3 regions of the Shewanella sp. 0m-6 genome follow, and region 2 is predicted to be linked to each of the others. Evidence: predicted binding sites of a transcription regulator. Region 2 holds the regulator's gene; each other region holds the start of a gene.

Region 1 (5,761 bases), on a different contig from region 2:
AACAACTCAATGCTGAAAATGAGTCACTGATTGAATTAAGTTTAGCCAGCTTAAATCGATTCTCACAAGCGCTACAGGTAAGCCGAAATGCGTCGAGCCTAACTTACGATGGCAAAGGAAAAACCTCTAGTATTTCAACGCTTGGAAATAATTTAAAAGCTTAACGGTTTTAAATGAAGGACGCTTCGCTGCGAGGACGTGACTTTGTCTCAATTGAATGTCACTTCGAGAGCGTCGCGTTGCGACTTCTAGATCCTAGGTTAAAGCTAAGACAGGAAACGCGAAGACGAACGGCCTTCGGCCTTACGGCACATGACTGTTTAATTTAATTGAAGGTCACTACAGAACGCTTCGCTTACACAAAAGCAAAGAGCCTAGACATTACAGAGCCCACCGTAACAACTAACATAACGTATCATCGCAATTGTAGCTTGAGCTGTAGCTTGGGCTTTAGCCCATCAAAGCTTACGTATCACTTCAAAACTGACGGCATAAAGGCCGACCTACTTTATAAAGAAGGTACGAGGAAAGGCAGGTACTAGGTTAAAGCTAAGACGGGAAACGCGAAGACGAACGGCCTTCGGCCTTACGGCACGTGACTGTTTAATTTAATTGAAGGTCACTACGGAGCGCTTCGCTTAAGGAAAAGAAAAACGACGGCATTAATGCCGACCTACGAAAAAAGAAGATTCTAGGTTCTAGGTTCTAGGTTCTAGGAAAGCATAAAGATCAAAGCAATTGCATAAATAAAACCAATGCAAGCTTTTGACTTTTCTTGCGCTTTTCCTAGGACCTAGAAGCGAAGCGTCCTCGAAGTGAGCCTGCGAACGCCCTGCCCCTTAAAAATACGTAATTTCTTTCACTCGTTGCGAGCGGTGTTGCTGCTGATATAGTGCCCATACTTGCTCAAAATCTAACTCTAGTTCCGTCACATAATGCTCACCAGCAGGATAACTTTTTACTATTTTAGCACCACGAATAACGCCCGATACAGACGCTTGAATTTCATCACTAGATAACATCCAGTCACTCATCTGGCTACTTGCACTCAATTGTTGACCATAAACCTGCTCTGCAAGTTCGCGATACGCCGCAATTTTCGAGGCTTGCATTGCCATTAATACACGCTGAGAATGTTCAGCTGCAGGTTGAGTGTCCAGCGGTGCATAACCGATTGCGCTCAACTTGGGAAAAGAGCGTGGTGCCTCTGTTTCATACTGCACATAGCGGTCTTGTGCCGAGCATGCACAAAGGGTTAACGCGGCACATAAAATAACGGCTTTCATCTATTTATCCCCTACTATTTTCACCGATTGCAGCCCGCCTTGGTTATTGCGATAAAGTAACCCATTTTCTGACACTACCTTTTCTGAAACGCGAATATAACCAGGCATCGCAGCGGCATTAACAAAACCTTGCGCCGCCGATACCACACGGTTATTAGTCACATTGACGATTCGGCTATTAATTGCCACCCCTTGGGTCGATAAACTCATCGTCGAAACCACCACATTCTCAACCGGTAAGTCTGAGGACAATTGCTGCCAATCACGACTCATAATAAACTCACCATCAGCAGTGACCTTAAGGGCATCACTGACATTAATATCAACTAAATTGAACTGATGATCATGTAACGCCGCAATCAAACCTTGTTGATATTGCAAAGCAAGCGCATTGGTCAATGTCATATCTGATACCAATACCGGGGTTGCCACCAGCAATGGCTGATTTGGGCGTAAGCTGTCGTTTTGCCGAACCAGTTCATTGGCCATCTGTTGAGACAAATGATTTATCGCAGCGGTATGCGGCAAACCATAACCGTTAGCCATCTGCTGCTCAGCGGAATTATCGCCCTCGGTGCTTGCACAGCCGATAGTCAGCAGTAAAGATAGAAAAATAATGGGCTTATACATGTTTAAACTTCCTATCAGACGTTAATCACTACAGCGAGTTGCAGCAATCGTTCCGACCTTATCCGTACGCATAAATGCTATTAAATTCATATCGGCAAAGCAGCCCAAAACTTTATCTATTTTGGCCCTAAACTTCTCAGACCTAGCTCAGTGTCCTCTCTACACAGCTGTTAATAAAAAATCATCGAGTACTCCTGCTAAAGGATAGCCACAAATCTGCCGATACAGGCACGTTAATTGCTTAACTCATTGCTAAAAGGCAGGTTTGTCAGTTATCCGGCACAAAGCTATGCAAAAAGCTATGTCAAACAAATATGCAGAGTAACTATGCACAATAACCATGCCATCAATTTCTCGAAAACTGGACAGGTAAGATGAAACCAGCGCTATATTCAATCACAGCACTCGTGTGCTTAATGTCATCCGTTGTCACGTTGCCAGCACAAGCCAAGTGGATCACTGCCAGTGGCCAAGCAAAAATTACCGATAACAACGTCACTCAAGCAAGAGAAAACGCCATTCACCAAGCCGTAAGTTATGCCACGTTACAGTCGGGTGCACGCTTTAGTAGCCAACAAACCGTCAGTAACGGCCAATTAATCAATGACACTTTTGCCATGGCACATCAGGCGCAAAGCCAAAATGTTGAACTTATCAGTGAGCGTATTGAAAACAATGAAATCACCGTCAATGTTCGTATCGATATCATTGAACCGCTCAACGACACTTGCCAAAGTAGCCAGCTTAAAGCGGCCATTTTAATCCCCCAGGCATTAATCAAAGACAGAACCCAGCTTAGAGTCGGCAATATTGGTCTGTTCGAGCAAAACCTGTCAGAGCGTTTAGCCTTCACGCTAGAGCAACACTCTAACAGTAGCTTTCCACTGACCCATGCCAATGAGCGTTTAGACATAGACCAAGCTTTAATTGATGTGCGTGGCTATCGCTTACCTAGCTGGTTGAGTGAGATAACAGACAGCCAATATATTCTGCTGCCAGAGATCATCGATATATCAACTGAAGATTTCACCAGTACCCTTGGGCTGTGGGACAACGACCCCATGCGTAATTTTCAAATTCGAGTATCGCTCTTTCATGGTATTAGCGGCGAGAAAGTCTGGAGTCAACAATACAGCCAAGCGGCAGAATGGGAGTTTCAGCGCCAGCAAACGGTTAACTCTAATAGCACCAGTTTCTGGAGTTCTGACTACGGCCAGGTAATTGATCAAATTTTGGCTCAAGTTAGCAATGATTTAGATAACAGCTTAAATTGCCGCCCACTACTCGGTCAGGTGGTATCTAAACAGGCCGATAGGATTATCCTCAACCTAGGCAGACGCCACGGCATTCGAGTCGGTGACACGCTTCAACTAGTATTGCAGCAAAATATGCCCGATAGACTCGATAACATGCGCGCGGTGGCAGGAAAAAGTAAAGCGACCATCACCATAGATCAAGTGACAGAAGAAAGTGCTACAGCGGTATTAGATGGCATCGCCGCATCGCTCAATATTCAAATTAATGACTTGGCGATAAAGCTATAACTGGAGCAGGCTTAAGCCTGCACTAAAATGACTGGCTAACATTACTGGCGTAAATTGAAGGTTAATCACTAAATAAATGGGATTAGCCTGCAAAATGCTCAGCCGCAGAACATTTATTAAGCAACTAAATTTAAAGACTTTTCATCAGCTCTTTTCATCTAGTGTAAAACCAGTATAATCAGCATAGTCTCCCTATAGCTCAACAGGATAGAGCAGTCGCCTCCTAAGCGATCGATCGGGGTTCGAGTCCCTGTGGGGAGACCATATACATACCTCTGTATATGCAATTCAATAAGCACTACCGTCTTAAACGTTTCAGTATCTAAAATAAAATTTCGCTAGATTAAACAAGCTTAAGCTAAGTAGGTTGTTTACGATGGGACTTTGAGCATGCACTTTATCTATTCACGTTCTGCTTTACGCGCAGGATCATTTTTCATTTAAGTTTGCTCAAATAATACTGCGCGGCGAATATTATCGCGATGACTAGATTTTCACACAGGCAAAAATAGCGTTGCCTGAAATGCCATCCCAAGGCGTCAGCCTGTCGTAGTCATGTTCAAGGATATGCACTTCAAAGTAAGGCTGCAGTAACTGCTGCAATTGTGCAAATCCGACCGCGACCATAGGGTGTTCATCTTGCCAAGACTGGGTGATATCGCCGGTTATTTTTTGAATGCTGAGTTTAAGCGCCTGTTTTTCACCGTCACCCGAGTAATACCAACCTGAGCTAAACACAAACTGACTGTCTTCATGAGCTGCGCTATGGCTAACCACTGAGCTGTTGTCTATTCGGGTCTTTTTTACGGCGTTAAAACAAAACATACCGCCCGTTGCTAACGCGCGATGTACGCTGCTAATGCACTCTTTCAGTTTTTCAATACCATCGCTGTAGTGGATGGAATACAGAAAACAGGTGATCAAGTCTAATGGCTCATCGACCGTGAAATTGGCCATGTCATGACACACAAAATCGGCTTCAGGGCAACGTAGCTTAGCAATATCGAGCATCGGCTGATTGATATCTAGGCCGCTACTTTGAAATCCATTTTCAATAAAATATTGAACATGGGGACCTGTACCACAGGCTAAGTCGAGATGGCGGACGCCTCTATTGCCGAATAATTGATGCAGACGGCGAATGCAGTCACTTTGTGCTTGATAGTTAATATCGGCACACATCAAATCATAATAACCAGACAGGTCGGTGTATAGCGCGTTAGTTTGCGTTGTCAGCAAGGGGGTTTACCGTGAATTTTTTGGGTGGCGCATACTATACTAATTGTCGATATTTGCGAAGCAGATAAATGCTCACTTTAAGCACAGTTCTCACATTTTGTTCATTATAGGCAAAGCAGCCCATTCTCCCTGACATTGCGCCACAATTACGGAAAGTTATGTGTGCACGATAAAACCTTACAAGGAGAGTCAATTTAAGCGTACAGTTCAGTGCACTAAACCAAAAGATGGACTTTAACTACCAAAAAAACCGATAGCCAACTTTATCGCAACGCTCCTCTATAACAGCTCCCTCCGCACTTCCATTACAACTATCTTCCATAATAATTGACTCTCCATAATAATTGGCTTCTCACAATATTGCTTATGCGCTTATTAAAACAGAGCCTTTTAACCAGAGCCATTAACCAGTGCTCTCACCTATCATCAATATTTTTTGCCAAAACGACTAAAACTGCACGAAAACCTGCCGATAGCGTTAAATACGATATGCGTTAGGATAACGGAGTCGAAGGCCAGAATGAACATCAAAGAGTGTGCTATCCTCTGCCGATTATCCCAGTGCAATCAATATGCTTACTTTAACTGAAGCAAGCAGCACTAAAATCATCCTCGAAAATAGGAAGTATAAAATATGAGTCACCCCCTATTTATTGCAGAAGTCTCTAGCAACCACCATAAAAGCTTAGATCGCTGTATCGAGTTTATCGAAACTTCTGCTGCGATTGGCTGTGATGCCGTCAAATTTCAACTTTTTAAAATTGATCAGCTATTTTCTGCTGAAATTTTAGAGAAAAGCGCAATGCATCGTGACAGAAAAGAGTGGGAGCTACCTGTTGAGTTTATTCCTGCGCTTAGAGAGGCCTGCGAGCATTTTAACATCCAGTTCTCTTGCACTCCTTTCTATCTTAAAGCTGTGAAAGAGCTCGAACCTTATGTGCACTTTTTTAAAATTGCCTCATACGAACTACTGTGGACTGACTTATTGATTGAGTGTGCCAAAACTCAACTCCCCATTGTTATATCAAGTGGTATGGCGACAATTGAAGAGATTGACGCTGC
Region 2 (5,761 bases):
CTGCACTTTTGCTCTATTGGCAAGTTCAGTCTAAAAAAAGCGAGCAGGAGCTGAATATCGATACAAGTCAGCGACCCGACTATATTATCGATGATCTACGTAGCATCGAATATAACGAGTTAGGCTTCATCAATAGCGAAGTAACAGCGAAACACATGGAACACTTTGATAGCGTCAATATGACCTATTTTACTGAGCCTGTTTATCTCATTTACCCTGATGATGGCCTAGCCGAATGGCGACTTAAAAGTGATAAAGGCAGCCTGAATAAAGTCACTGGCAAGGTAACGCTAGAAAACAATGTTATTATCGACTCGATTAGCCCAGAAGAGCCGATACAGACGTTAAGCACCAGCTATTTAGATCTTGATTTGAATACTATGATCATGACGTCAGATGAAATTATCCACGTCACTGGCAACGAATTCGTCATTCAAGGTGTAGGCTTATATGCCGACCTGAATGCCCAGAGCGTAAAACTAATCAGCCAAGTAGAAGGTATCTACGAAGCTCAGTAACGCCAACATATTGAACAATTTTACACTCATACTAGCTAAAGAAAACGCTTTAGCTGAGTAGAAGGACGCTATGAAATACAATCAATCTATCCTTGCAGGCCTATTTTGTCTGCTCAGTTTCAGCTCTGTTGCTAAAGTTGATGACCTGATGCAAGAGGTGAAAATTGCGGCCGCTAGCCAAGAAGCTGATATCAAGAATAATCAGGTTATCTTTTTTGGGCCTGTCGAAGTCACTCAGGGCACAATCAAGATGAATGCCGATAAGCTACGGGTTTTCTCAAAAGAAGATAAGAGCGGTAAAACGCTTGTGGCGACTGGTAACCCAGCCACTTACACCCAAATAATGGATGATGGACGCCCGGCAACGGCTAGCGCAAAAGAGATCCGCTACGAACTTGCTACGCGCACACTCACCTTAGTAGGCGAAGCCACCCTAGCGCAAGACGGTAGCCAGGTCACAGGTAACCGCATTAAATACAACATCAGTTTGCAACAGCTTATTGCAGAAAGTACTGGCAAGGGCGATGACAGAGTTATCACCATTATTCAGCCTGAAACCTATCAGGAAGAGAAACCAGAATCGCCAGCGAAAAAGCAGGAACAGCAATGAACCAAATCACCTTAAAAGCGGTCAATCTTGCTAAGAGCTATAAAAATCGTGCCGTCGTACAAGATGTTAGCTTAACCGTAAAGACAGGTCAGATTGTTGGTTTGCTTGGCCCAAACGGTGCAGGTAAAACAACGACATTCTACATGGTGGTTGGCCTAGTACAGAGTGATAAGGGTAAGATCTTTATTGATGATGACGATCTTACGCTCGATCCTATGCATTTACGCGCCCGTAAAGGTATCGGTTACCTACCTCAGGAAGCCAGTATTTTTAGAAAGCTGTCAGTACGTGACAACATCATGGCCGTCTTACAGACTCGTCATGACATCAATAACGAGCAACGTGAAGAACAACTTGAGCATCTACTCGAAGAGTTTCATATCACTCACATTCGTGACAGCCAAGGTATGGCATTGTCTGGAGGCGAACGCCGCCGGGTAGAAATTGCTCGGGCACTCGCAGCTAATCCAAAGTTTATCTTGTTAGATGAGCCGTTCGCGGGTGTTGACCCCATTTCAGTTATCGATATTAAAAAAATTATTGAACAACTTAAGAGTCGCGGTCTGGGCGTACTGATCACCGATCATAATGTTCGCGAAACTTTGGACGTTTGTGAGCGTGCTTACATAGTAAGCCACGGAAATCTGATTGCTGAAGGTACACCTGCCGAAATCTTGGACAACCAACAGGTTCGAGCGGTGTACTTAGGTGAACAATTCAGGCTATAGTTAATTCACAGTATGGAAGCTGAAAAACTCAATATGGAATTATTTCCAAAAAAAATCAACGTGTTGAGTTTTTGAGCAACCTTCGCCAGTTCAACGAGCTTTAACGTTTAACTACAGTGTAGGGAATAGCGGTAAAATGAAAGCGTCACTCCAGCTCAAAATGGGTCAACAGCTCACTATGACTCCCCAGTTACAACAGGCCATTCGCCTGTTACAACTGTCTTCTTTAGAGCTGCAACAAGAGATCCAACAAGCATTAGATTCTAATCCGTTACTGGAGCTAGATGAAGAGCAGTCAGATGGCGATATGATCAACGATGAAGATCACTCTGTAAATGACTCTAATAGTGAACTCACCCAAGATAGCGCAAGCGTTGACACCTCCGAAGCCCTCACCCAAGATTCCATGCCCGATGACCTGCCTATGGATACCACTTGGGATGAAGTCTACACCGTTTCCTCTAATGCTAGCTCAGGCGTAAGTCGTGAAGATGACATGCCATTCCAAGGCGAGACTAGCGAAGGCTTATATGAGCATCTTGAGTGGCAAAAGAACCTCACCCCATTTTCAGATAACGATCTTGCTATCGCCACCGCGATTATTGATGCGATCGATGAACGAGGTTATTTAACCCAGAGCTGTGACGAAATTCTCGAAGCGATGGGCGATCCTGAAACTGAACTCGATGAAGTCGAAGCCGTTTTAAAACGAATTCAACATTTTGATCCTATCGGTGTTGCCGCCCGCAACTTAAGTGAATGCCTACTTATCCAGCTAGCACAATATGCCGCAGATACACCGCACATTGAAAATGCAAGATTACTGATTAAAGACTATTTAGACCTTATTGCGGGGCGTGATTTTAGGCAGTTAATGCGTAAAACAAAACTCAAAGAGGATGATTTACGTGAGGCGATCACACTGATCCAAACTCTTAACCCAAGACCTGGGCTTGCCATTGCACGCAGTAAAGATGAATACGTCATTCCCGACGTGTCTGTCAGCAAGAAAAAAGGTCGCTGGGTGGTAGAGCTAAATCCTGACTATATGCCTAAGATTAATGTTAATCAGCATTACGCATCAATGGCGCGTAGCACAACGAATCAGGCCGACGGTCAATTTATCCGTGGCCACCTGCAAGAAGCTAAGTGGTTTATAAAGAGCCTGGAAAGCCGCAACGACACCTTATTGAAAGTGACAAACTGTATCGTCAAATTCCAGCAAGGCTTTTTTGAGTTCGGTGAAGAAGCCATGAAACCTATGGTACTCAATGACATTGCCGAAGCTGTTGAAATGCATGAATCTACCATTTCACGTGTTACCACACAGAAGTACATGCACACCCCAAGGGGCATTTTTGAACTAAAATATTTCTTCTCAAGCCATGTGGGTACCGACGATGGCGGAGAATGCTCATCGACAGCAATTAGGGCATTTATTAAGAAATTAGTCGCAGCTGAAAACCAGAGGAAACCGTTAAGCGATAGCAAAATGGCCCAGCTTCTGGCTGAACAAGGGATTAAAGTTGCTAGACGTACGATTGCAAAATATCGAGAAGCGATGCTGATCCCGCCCTCAAACCAACGTAAGAGTTTATAACTCAAAATTAGGCACATGGAGGATCGATAATGCAAATCAACCTGACAGGACATCACATCGAAATCACCGATTCACTACGCGGTTATGTAGAAGAGAAATTTACAAAGCTTGAACGACATTTCGATCAGATCAATAATGTGCACGTTATTTTGAATGTACAAAAAATGCAGCAGATTGCCGAAGCTAAAATTCACCTTAAAAAAGGGGAAGTATTTGCTATTTCGGAACATGCAGATATGTATGCTGCAATAGACTCCCTGATCGATAAACTAGATCGTCAGGTTATTAAACACAAAGAGAAGCTGACTAAACACTAACGATGGAACTAAGTACCATCCTGCAGCCGGAGTGCACTACCTGCGCCACTCCGGGCAGTAAGAAAAAAGTACTGGAGTTAATCAGTGACATTGCCGCTGTCCAGTACCCAACCCTTTCTTCACAAGAGATCTTTGAAAGTCTCTTGGCACGAGAGAAAATGGGTAGCACGGGAATAGGTAATGGTATAGCGATTCCTCATGGAAGGCTGTCGAATATAGAACGTCCAGTTGCAGTATTGGTTAAATGTGAAGTTCCTATCCCATTTGACTCATTCGATAAGCAGCCTGTCGATATTCTATTTGCTTTATTGGTGCCATCTGATCAGTGTGAGCAACATTTAGCAACACTGTCTTGTATGGCTGAAAAACTCAACGATAAAGCGGTGGTTAAGCAGTTGAGAAAGACCAGCAATGAATCAGAGCTATACCAAGTCATTACCCAATAGCTAACTACTCAGGTCTTTAAGTTATTTATTTTTTTACACAAAAGGTAAATGATTTAAAGACCTAAGTAATTATTACAGCAATATTATTTATTCTTATTCACCCGCTCAACTTCTTGCTTTCAGCCTTAAAAAAGTTAATCTATACACTTACACAATATAACCACAAAAATCATACATTTTGTTTAATGTCTATCAGGTAATCATACGATGAAGCTTGTTTTAGTCTCAGGTCGCTCCGGTTCAGGTAAGTCCGTTCTATTAAGAATGCTAGAAGATCTCGGCTATTATTGTGTCGATAACCTGCCCTTGCCAATGATGGGGACCTTACTCAAAGAGCTATCGGGTAACACTAAGCTTGTCGCCATCAGTGTCGATATTCGTAACCTGCCAGAAAAGAAAGATGAGCTGGTTAAGCACCTCACTTTTCTGCCTGATGGGGTCGAGTTATTAAGCTTTTTCCTTAACTCAAGCGATGAAGTGCTACTTAAACGTTATAACGAGACCCGTCGTCTGCACCCTTTATCGCACGATAACATTTCGCTTAAAGAGGCCATTGCGCTAGAAGGTCGCTTGTTAGAGCCGCTAGCCAACATTGTCGATCATTATATCGATACCTCAAATCTCAACATTTACGATCTTAATGATCAGGTGCGTGAGATCCTACTTGGCAATCTTGATAAAGAGTTGATGATCAACTTCGAATCGTTTGGTTTTAAACATGGTATGCCAACCGAAGCTGACTTTATGTTTGATGTACGATTTTTGCCAAACCCACATTGGGAGCCCGACCTGCGCCCTATGACTGGGCTCGACCAACCAGTACAAGATTTCTTAAATGAACGCCCAATGGTCAACCTGTTTATTAAACAGATTGAAGATCTACTCGAAACTTGGTTACCCGATCTAGAACGTAACAACCGTAGCTACCTTACCATTGCGATTGGCTGTACCGGTGGCCAACACCGATCGGTTTATATCACTGAGCGCCTTGCTGCTCACTTCAAAGATGGCAAACATAAAATACAAGTCCGCCACCGTGAGCTAAAAAATGCCGACCATTGAACGTGAAGTTACCATCTGCAATAAACTAGGTCTTCACGCTCGCGCTGCCACAAAACTCGTTGTTTTAGCCTCCGAATTTGATGCTGAGATCACCATCATTCAAGGTGAGAAACAAGCCTCGGCTACAAGTGTACTAGGCTTATTGATGTTAGAAACAGGAATGGGAAAAACGGTACAACTCGTTGCAACCGGGACAGACGCCCAAGCAGCGCTCGATGCCATTTGCCAATTAATTGATGCCAGATTTGATGAAGATAATTAATTCGTTATTTTCCTAATGAATTTCCTAGCTACCGCACATAAATACTCTTGAGTTACGTTATGATAAGCGCCTTTAAAACGACCCAGTGAGGGAGCTATGCCGATTGAAGTCTTAGATAATCAAACAACTGACCAACGTCTCAATCAGCTGACTCAAGCATTAGGCAACGGTATGTTTGTCCACGTCCGCAACATGTTGCAGGATATGGCTGCAACGGA
Region 3 (5,761 bases), on a different contig from region 2:
CTCTTTCCAAGCTTGATTAATACTGCTCATACTAATGTTTTCATGCTCATCTGCCATTGAGCAAATAGCTTGGTTTATTAGCTCAAACCGACTCCGACCTCGCCTCACTTTATTGGTATTCAACCACAATTGAATGGAGGTAAATGCATGCATTTGGTGTGTATCTGTATCTTGATTAAAGCCCTCGAAATGCTGCTTAAGCTGACCGTTATCACTTAAAATAACAAGCTGCTGAAACATACTATCGAGAGCACTACTTTCAACTTCCCCTTTAGCCGCTTTATCTGCAGTATTCATCAAAATACCGATAGCGGTAAGACCGAGTTCCAGCGGTTGTTCAGGCTTTAACAGTAATTGAATTGAATAATCATAAGCTTTTTGGGCCCAAAGTGGTGTCGCCTTGTAGCTACGATGATGATTAATTGCTGTTCGCTGCAAACTAAATGCATCGGGTCGAAGCAAAATATTTCTCGCTGCCTCAGGGCAAGATAATGATAGGCTGTCATAGCGATCCCCACCCCTCATATGCGACATTCTTGGATAGGTCTTGCAAGTATTACTCAGCAATGCCTCCCCGGCCTTAGCATGAATTTGGCAGAGTTTATTGTCATCTAAAAAGCCACATGCCCCCTCTTCATTCAATACCGCTTGAGCCCACACCTGATCACTCTTTTTGACCTTTTTCAGTGCCGTTTTAGCCAAAACCTTAAGCTCGCTATGTGCCAAGGTTTTTTTATAGCTCTGCTTATCAATATGGATATTCCAGCCATAACAGCAACTGTCTTCACACTCGCCGCCAATACAGCTGAAGTTAGTGACGAAACTGGGTCTAATGAGTGAATGCTTCATTATTGCTCTCTTTATTATCAAGTTTTGGCCAAGCCTAGATATGCTTATTAAGAGCGACCAAAACACCGATTAACTAAAGTCTTTTTTGTCATTCACCAATTATAATTAAAAATATTTAATCCTTAATATTCATACAGATAAACTTAAAGCAACAAATTAAATCACCAATTGCTTTCAGTTTTCATTTAGCGCGTCGTTTTAAGATTATAGAAACCAAACAATCAGTAAAACTCAAAGGAATATCCTATGTTATCTGTAATGACAAACAACGCGTCTAACATCGCTCAAAATGCTGTCACTAAAAATAACGACCTACTTAGCAACGCTATGGAGCGTCTATCTACAGGTCTTCGCATCAACAGTGCGTCTGACGATGCTGCGGGTCTACAGATTGCGACTCGCCTAAACGCTAACGTAACAGGTATGGAAACAGCTGGCCGTAACGTGTCTGACGCGACTTCTATGCTACAAACTGCCGATGGCGCACTAGATGAGCTAAACAACATTGCTTCTCGTCAAAAAGAATTAGCGACGCAAGCAGCTAACGGCGTGAACTCAGCAGAAGACATCAAAGCACTAGGTGCTGAATATAAAGAACTTAACGCTGAGGCTAATCGTATTATCGACAGCACTGAATACGGTGGAAACAAGCTATTCACTGAACTAGATAAAGGTGTTGGCTTCCAGATCGGCGCCTCAAACACAGCTTCAGAGCAGCTAACGGTTACAACTAAAGTAGCTGATGTTAAAGCTCTTTTTGTTGGCGAAATTACAGATTCTGCAACAGCTAAAGCTCAAATTGACAACGTTGATAAGATTATTGACACCGTAGGTACTGAGCGTTCTAACCTAGGTGCTAGCATTAACCGCCTAGGTCACACAGCATCTAACCTAACTAACGTTACCGAAAATACTAAAGCGGCTGCTGGTCGTATCATGGATACCGATTTTGCGGTAGAAACGGCAGCGATGACCAAAAACCAGCTACTCGTTCAAGCCGGTACTAACATCCTGTCTTCTTCAAACCAAAACACTGGTTTGGTTATGGGTCTATTGGGCTAATCTTCCCCCCATTCTCCCAACTTTCTATCAAGGGCCTTCGGGCCCTTTTTTTTGGCAACAAATTCCCCGCAAAACTTCAGTGCCCCTAGCTTGAGGTCGCCTTACTTATTACATGGTTGTAGTGAACATAGTGCAATAGTCGCAAGCGGAAGCAGTACTTCCCTTTAAGCGTTAGTAACGGAAGGAAAGTTAATCCGCCACATGCAGCTAAAGATTTAAAGAACATGTAAAACATATACTTAACTATTGGCACAAAGATTGCCAATTGCATTACAGCAAGATTGGAGGATCAAATGATTTCAGGTATGGGTGGCGCCTCATTCGCCGAACAGCTTATCGTCGCAGAACGCATGGGTAAAGATCAGATATTTGAAAGCAATATGACCAAATATGAGTCGCAACTCGATGCCTATAAGATCCTCGAGCGTAGTCTAAATAGCATGACCAGCAAACTAGAGACAATTGATGGTGACGCTTTCGAGAGCAAAACCTCAACCATTAGTGATGATAATGCCTCAATCACGGTCGAAAGTGGCGCACCTACCGGTAACTATGATCTGCATGTTAAGCAACTAGCCCAGGCACACCAATTAACCAAGAGCTTTGCCAGCGAAACTGAAGTCCTACCGACAACGGGCATGCTAAGCATTCAAGTTGGTCCTAGCGCAGCTGACACCATAGAGATCGACATGGCAGTGCTCAATGCCGATGGCACAAAGACTGTTACCGACCTACGGGATGCCATCAATAACCATTCAGCTAACCCGGGAGTGCAAGCATCTTTGGTCAGAACGGGTGGCCAAGTCGAATTGATGCTGACCTCAAAAGAGACGGGTGAAGCAAACGCCATTGACGTCAAGATGGACGGTGCAGACTGGGGCATGACCGAACGAAAAGCGGCGCAAGATGCGCTGGCGACCCTTAACGGCATAGATATTCAGAGCAGCAGTAACAATTTAACTAACGTTATTGATGGTGTCTCTATTGAACTTAATAAAGTCCACGCAGTAGGTGAAAGCAGTAGCATTAAGATCAAATCTGATACTGACTCCAGCGAACAAGCAATTGAAGATTTTGTTGATATTTTCAATGACTTGATGGACGAAATAAATAAGTTAACTCGCTCCATGGGCAGTGAAGCCTTAGATGATCTTAATAATGAGAATGACGATAACAGCGACAGTGATGAAGATGAAGATAAAGACGAAGATGATGACTTCAACTCTTCAATTACCGAAGATCAGCTAGGCGTACTCAAGGGTGATTCGAGTATTCGAATGCTGCAACAGAATATGCGTGATGCCATTTTTGATGTGGCGCCAAACGGTATGCGTCTATCTGACATCGGTGTAGAAATGGGCCGTGACGGCAAACTCGACATTGACAAAGATAAGTTATCTAAAGCACTAAAAGATGATCCTGACGCGATACAAGCCATGTTTACCGATTCTGGCAGCTATATAGACAGGCTCGATACCATCATCGACCCCTTCACCAAGTTCCAAGGCTCGATGGATCTCAAGCAAGACAACCTTGAGAAACAGATCGAGCGAGTCGAAACCAGTATGGATAATCACGACAGACAGATGGAACAAAGGTATCAAATTTATCTGGCTCAATTTACCGCAATGGAAGCCACTATTAGCCAACTCAACTCAGCTAGCGCACTGTTTTATTAAGGAAATACTAAAAAATGTTGAACGAGCACGATCCCTTTAATGCTTATAAGCAAACCTCTTTGAATGCTAGAGCCGCAGCTGCGAACCCTCACGAGATGGTACGAATGCTTCTCGACGGTCTATTAGAAGAGATCCAGCGTGCTAGCGGCTTTATGCAGCGCAGGAGCTTTGAAGATAAAGGTCAGAGTATCAACAAGTGCCTCAATATTGTGCATGGACTCGATTCCATGCTCGATATCGAAAATGGCGGCGAAGTGGCCACAGGGCTAAACCGTCTTTATGACTATTGCAGTCGCCAGCTGGTAATCGCAAGTGTTGAAAACAGCGTTACCGCCCTAGAACCCATTACCAAGGTAATTACCGATGTCAGAGCAGGTTGGGACAATCTCAATTGAGCAGTGGCAACAGTTTGAAAAAGCGTTGCAATTCTATGCGAGCGCTCAAAACTGGGAAAAACTGGTCATAGTGAATAACAAGATGACTGCTGCACTAAAAATGGCTGGCAAACCAAGTAGTCGATCGCAACTACTTGCGCGTCAATCCTTGGCTAACACCCATCAAAAAATACTTAAACAACTCGCGCAAGCTCAAGACGAACTGAAACAAGAGATGAGTCAATTTAAACAGCAACAAGATGGCCTAGCCGCCTACCAACTGACCTGCGTCAGTGGTGGAGTAAACAATGACTAGCCCTGTACTTCCAAGCACATTTGTCAGCGCATCGACAAACTCTACACAGCCAAGTGCAATAAGGGCCCACGGCGCTAGCCATTACTCTGAGGAGGCCGAGCTACCTAGCGGATCAGAGCCTTTACTGTTTTCGCTAATTCAGCCGTTGCAGCAATCACTTTCTGGTACTGTGCCAGCAATTTCTGCTGGCACAGTAAGCGATCTGAGCCAGCCATTGGGCCAACTACAGCAGCAAACGGCCTATAGCAACACGCAGCTATCAATCGACTCATTCACACAAGCGGCTAGCAATCCGTCGATAGAACATAAAGGCCATTACAGCGCGACATTTCCGCTTAACCAACAAACATTAAATGCTAATCCATTAGCCACGCATAATGTTAGCCAGGCTATCGCCAACCCTACATCACAGGTCACAACGGCGGTTCAATCAGCTCCATTACATTCAGTTCAGTCCACAGCAATAAAAGAGCTTGTTGCGGGTATAAACGGGACTCAGCCTGCCAATACTCATTTGTCGTTAGCGACTGGTATGCTCAAACCTGATAGCGCTACTCACTATTCAGGCTTTCAAGCTGCCACCCAGCAGGTGTCGAGCACATTTGCTCCGAGCTTGATAGAAAGCGCAGGCATCGACGCTATCGATTCTGCTCAAGCTACTGTCAGCTCTCGTACTCACAACACTGTTGCACAGTGGGGGCCCGTTTCGGTATCGCAGTCTGCGCCCTTACTGCAGCAGAGCCACGAAATGCTTTCGCCACTTAGAGAACAACTAAGGTTCCAAATCGATCAACAGATCAAACAAGCTGAAATTAGGCTCGACCCGCCAGAGCTAGGCAAGATTGAACTTAATGTGCGCCTAGATGGTGATCGGCTACATATTCAAATGCATGCAGCTAACCCCTCAGTAAGAGATGCCCTATTAATGGGACTCGATCGACTTCGGGCTGAATTAGCCATGGATCATGGTGGACAAATTGATGTCGATATTAGCCAAGGTGAGTCGCAACAGAAGCAACCACAGGGCTCATCTCAATCGGCGATAGCGGCTGAAAGTTTTCATGAGGCCCAACATTCAACCGCTGATACATCTCAACAAGATCAGGTTGATCTACTCGCATAACTAAGGAACAACTTATGCCTTTAACTAAAAACAGCAGCAAACGGATCAGTCTTTTTCTTTTTATCATTGCATGGACGGCGGGTATTTTTTGGGCTGGTTGGCAATCACCGACACTCATTGGCGGCCCCTTTGTAGAAAAAGAACCAGAAGTTAAATCGGCACAATTCTATCCATTAGATAAGTTTGTCATCTCTATTCCAGGAGATGAATACCCTCACTATTTATTACTAGAAATGGCATTTAAAAGCCGCTCAAATAATGTCGCAAGCATCATTGAGCAAGCCGACCCAGTTATCAAAAATTCATTAATGAAGATGTTCTCAAACAAACATTTCAATGAACTTAATAGTGCAAAACA

What was found. The regulator sigma-54, encoded in region 2, starts transcription at its own class of promoters, with help from an activator protein. The targets are predictions, from matches to a motif close to GTTGGCACGNNNNTNGNNT.
Region 1: a site for sigma-54 is predicted at 2,141-2,159, ahead of ACVBJC_RS10715 (flagellar assembly protein FlgT). Genes of this name have one in related genera too.
Region 3: a site for sigma-54 is predicted at 2,157-2,175, ahead of fliD (flagellar filament capping protein FliD). Genes of this name have one in related genera too.

The regions. Positions count from the first base shown of each region.
Region 1 is NZ_JBRIMD010000011.1:105,354-111,114, forward strand. Features, by position in the region: gene ACVBJC_RS10700 (flagella synthesis protein FlgN) at 1-164, shown strand, start outside; gene ACVBJC_RS10705 (LPP20 family lipoprotein) at 840-1,286, opposite strand; gene ACVBJC_RS10710 (FlgO family outer membrane protein) at 1,287-1,916, opposite strand; gene ACVBJC_RS10715 (flagellar assembly protein FlgT) at 2,291-3,460, shown strand; tRNA gene ACVBJC_RS10720 (tRNA-Arg) at 3,649-3,724, shown strand; gene ACVBJC_RS10725 (class I SAM-dependent DNA methyltransferase) at 3,947-4,699, opposite strand; gene ACVBJC_RS10730 (N-acetylneuraminate synthase family protein) at 5,334-5,761, shown strand, end outside.
Region 2 is NZ_JBRIMD010000004.1:196,784-202,544, reverse strand. Features, by position in the region: gene lptC (LPS export ABC transporter periplasmic protein LptC) at 1-518, shown strand, start outside; gene lptA (lipopolysaccharide transport periplasmic protein LptA) at 589-1,128, shown strand; gene lptB (LPS export ABC transporter ATP-binding protein) at 1,125-1,856, shown strand; gene ACVBJC_RS04835 (RNA polymerase factor sigma-54) at 1,993-3,456, shown strand; gene hpf (ribosome hibernation promoting factor) at 3,486-3,773, shown strand; gene ptsN (PTS IIA-like nitrogen regulatory protein PtsN) at 3,776-4,219, shown strand; gene rapZ (RNase adapter RapZ) at 4,427-5,281, shown strand; gene ACVBJC_RS04815 (HPr family phosphocarrier protein) at 5,268-5,543, shown strand; gene mgtE (magnesium transporter) at 5,640-5,761, shown strand, end outside.
Region 3 is NZ_JBRIMD010000014.1:4,709-10,469, reverse strand. Features, by position in the region: gene fliB (flagellin lysine-N-methylase) at 1-849, opposite strand, end outside; gene ACVBJC_RS11980 (flagellin N-terminal helical domain-containing protein) at 1,096-1,911, shown strand; gene fliD (flagellar filament capping protein FliD) at 2,205-3,590, shown strand; gene fliS (flagellar export chaperone FliS) at 3,605-3,985, shown strand; gene ACVBJC_RS11965 (hypothetical protein) at 3,954-4,280, shown strand; gene ACVBJC_RS11960 (flagellar hook-length control protein FliK) at 4,273-5,403, shown strand; gene ACVBJC_RS11955 (flagellar basal body-associated FliL family protein) at 5,418-5,761, shown strand, end outside.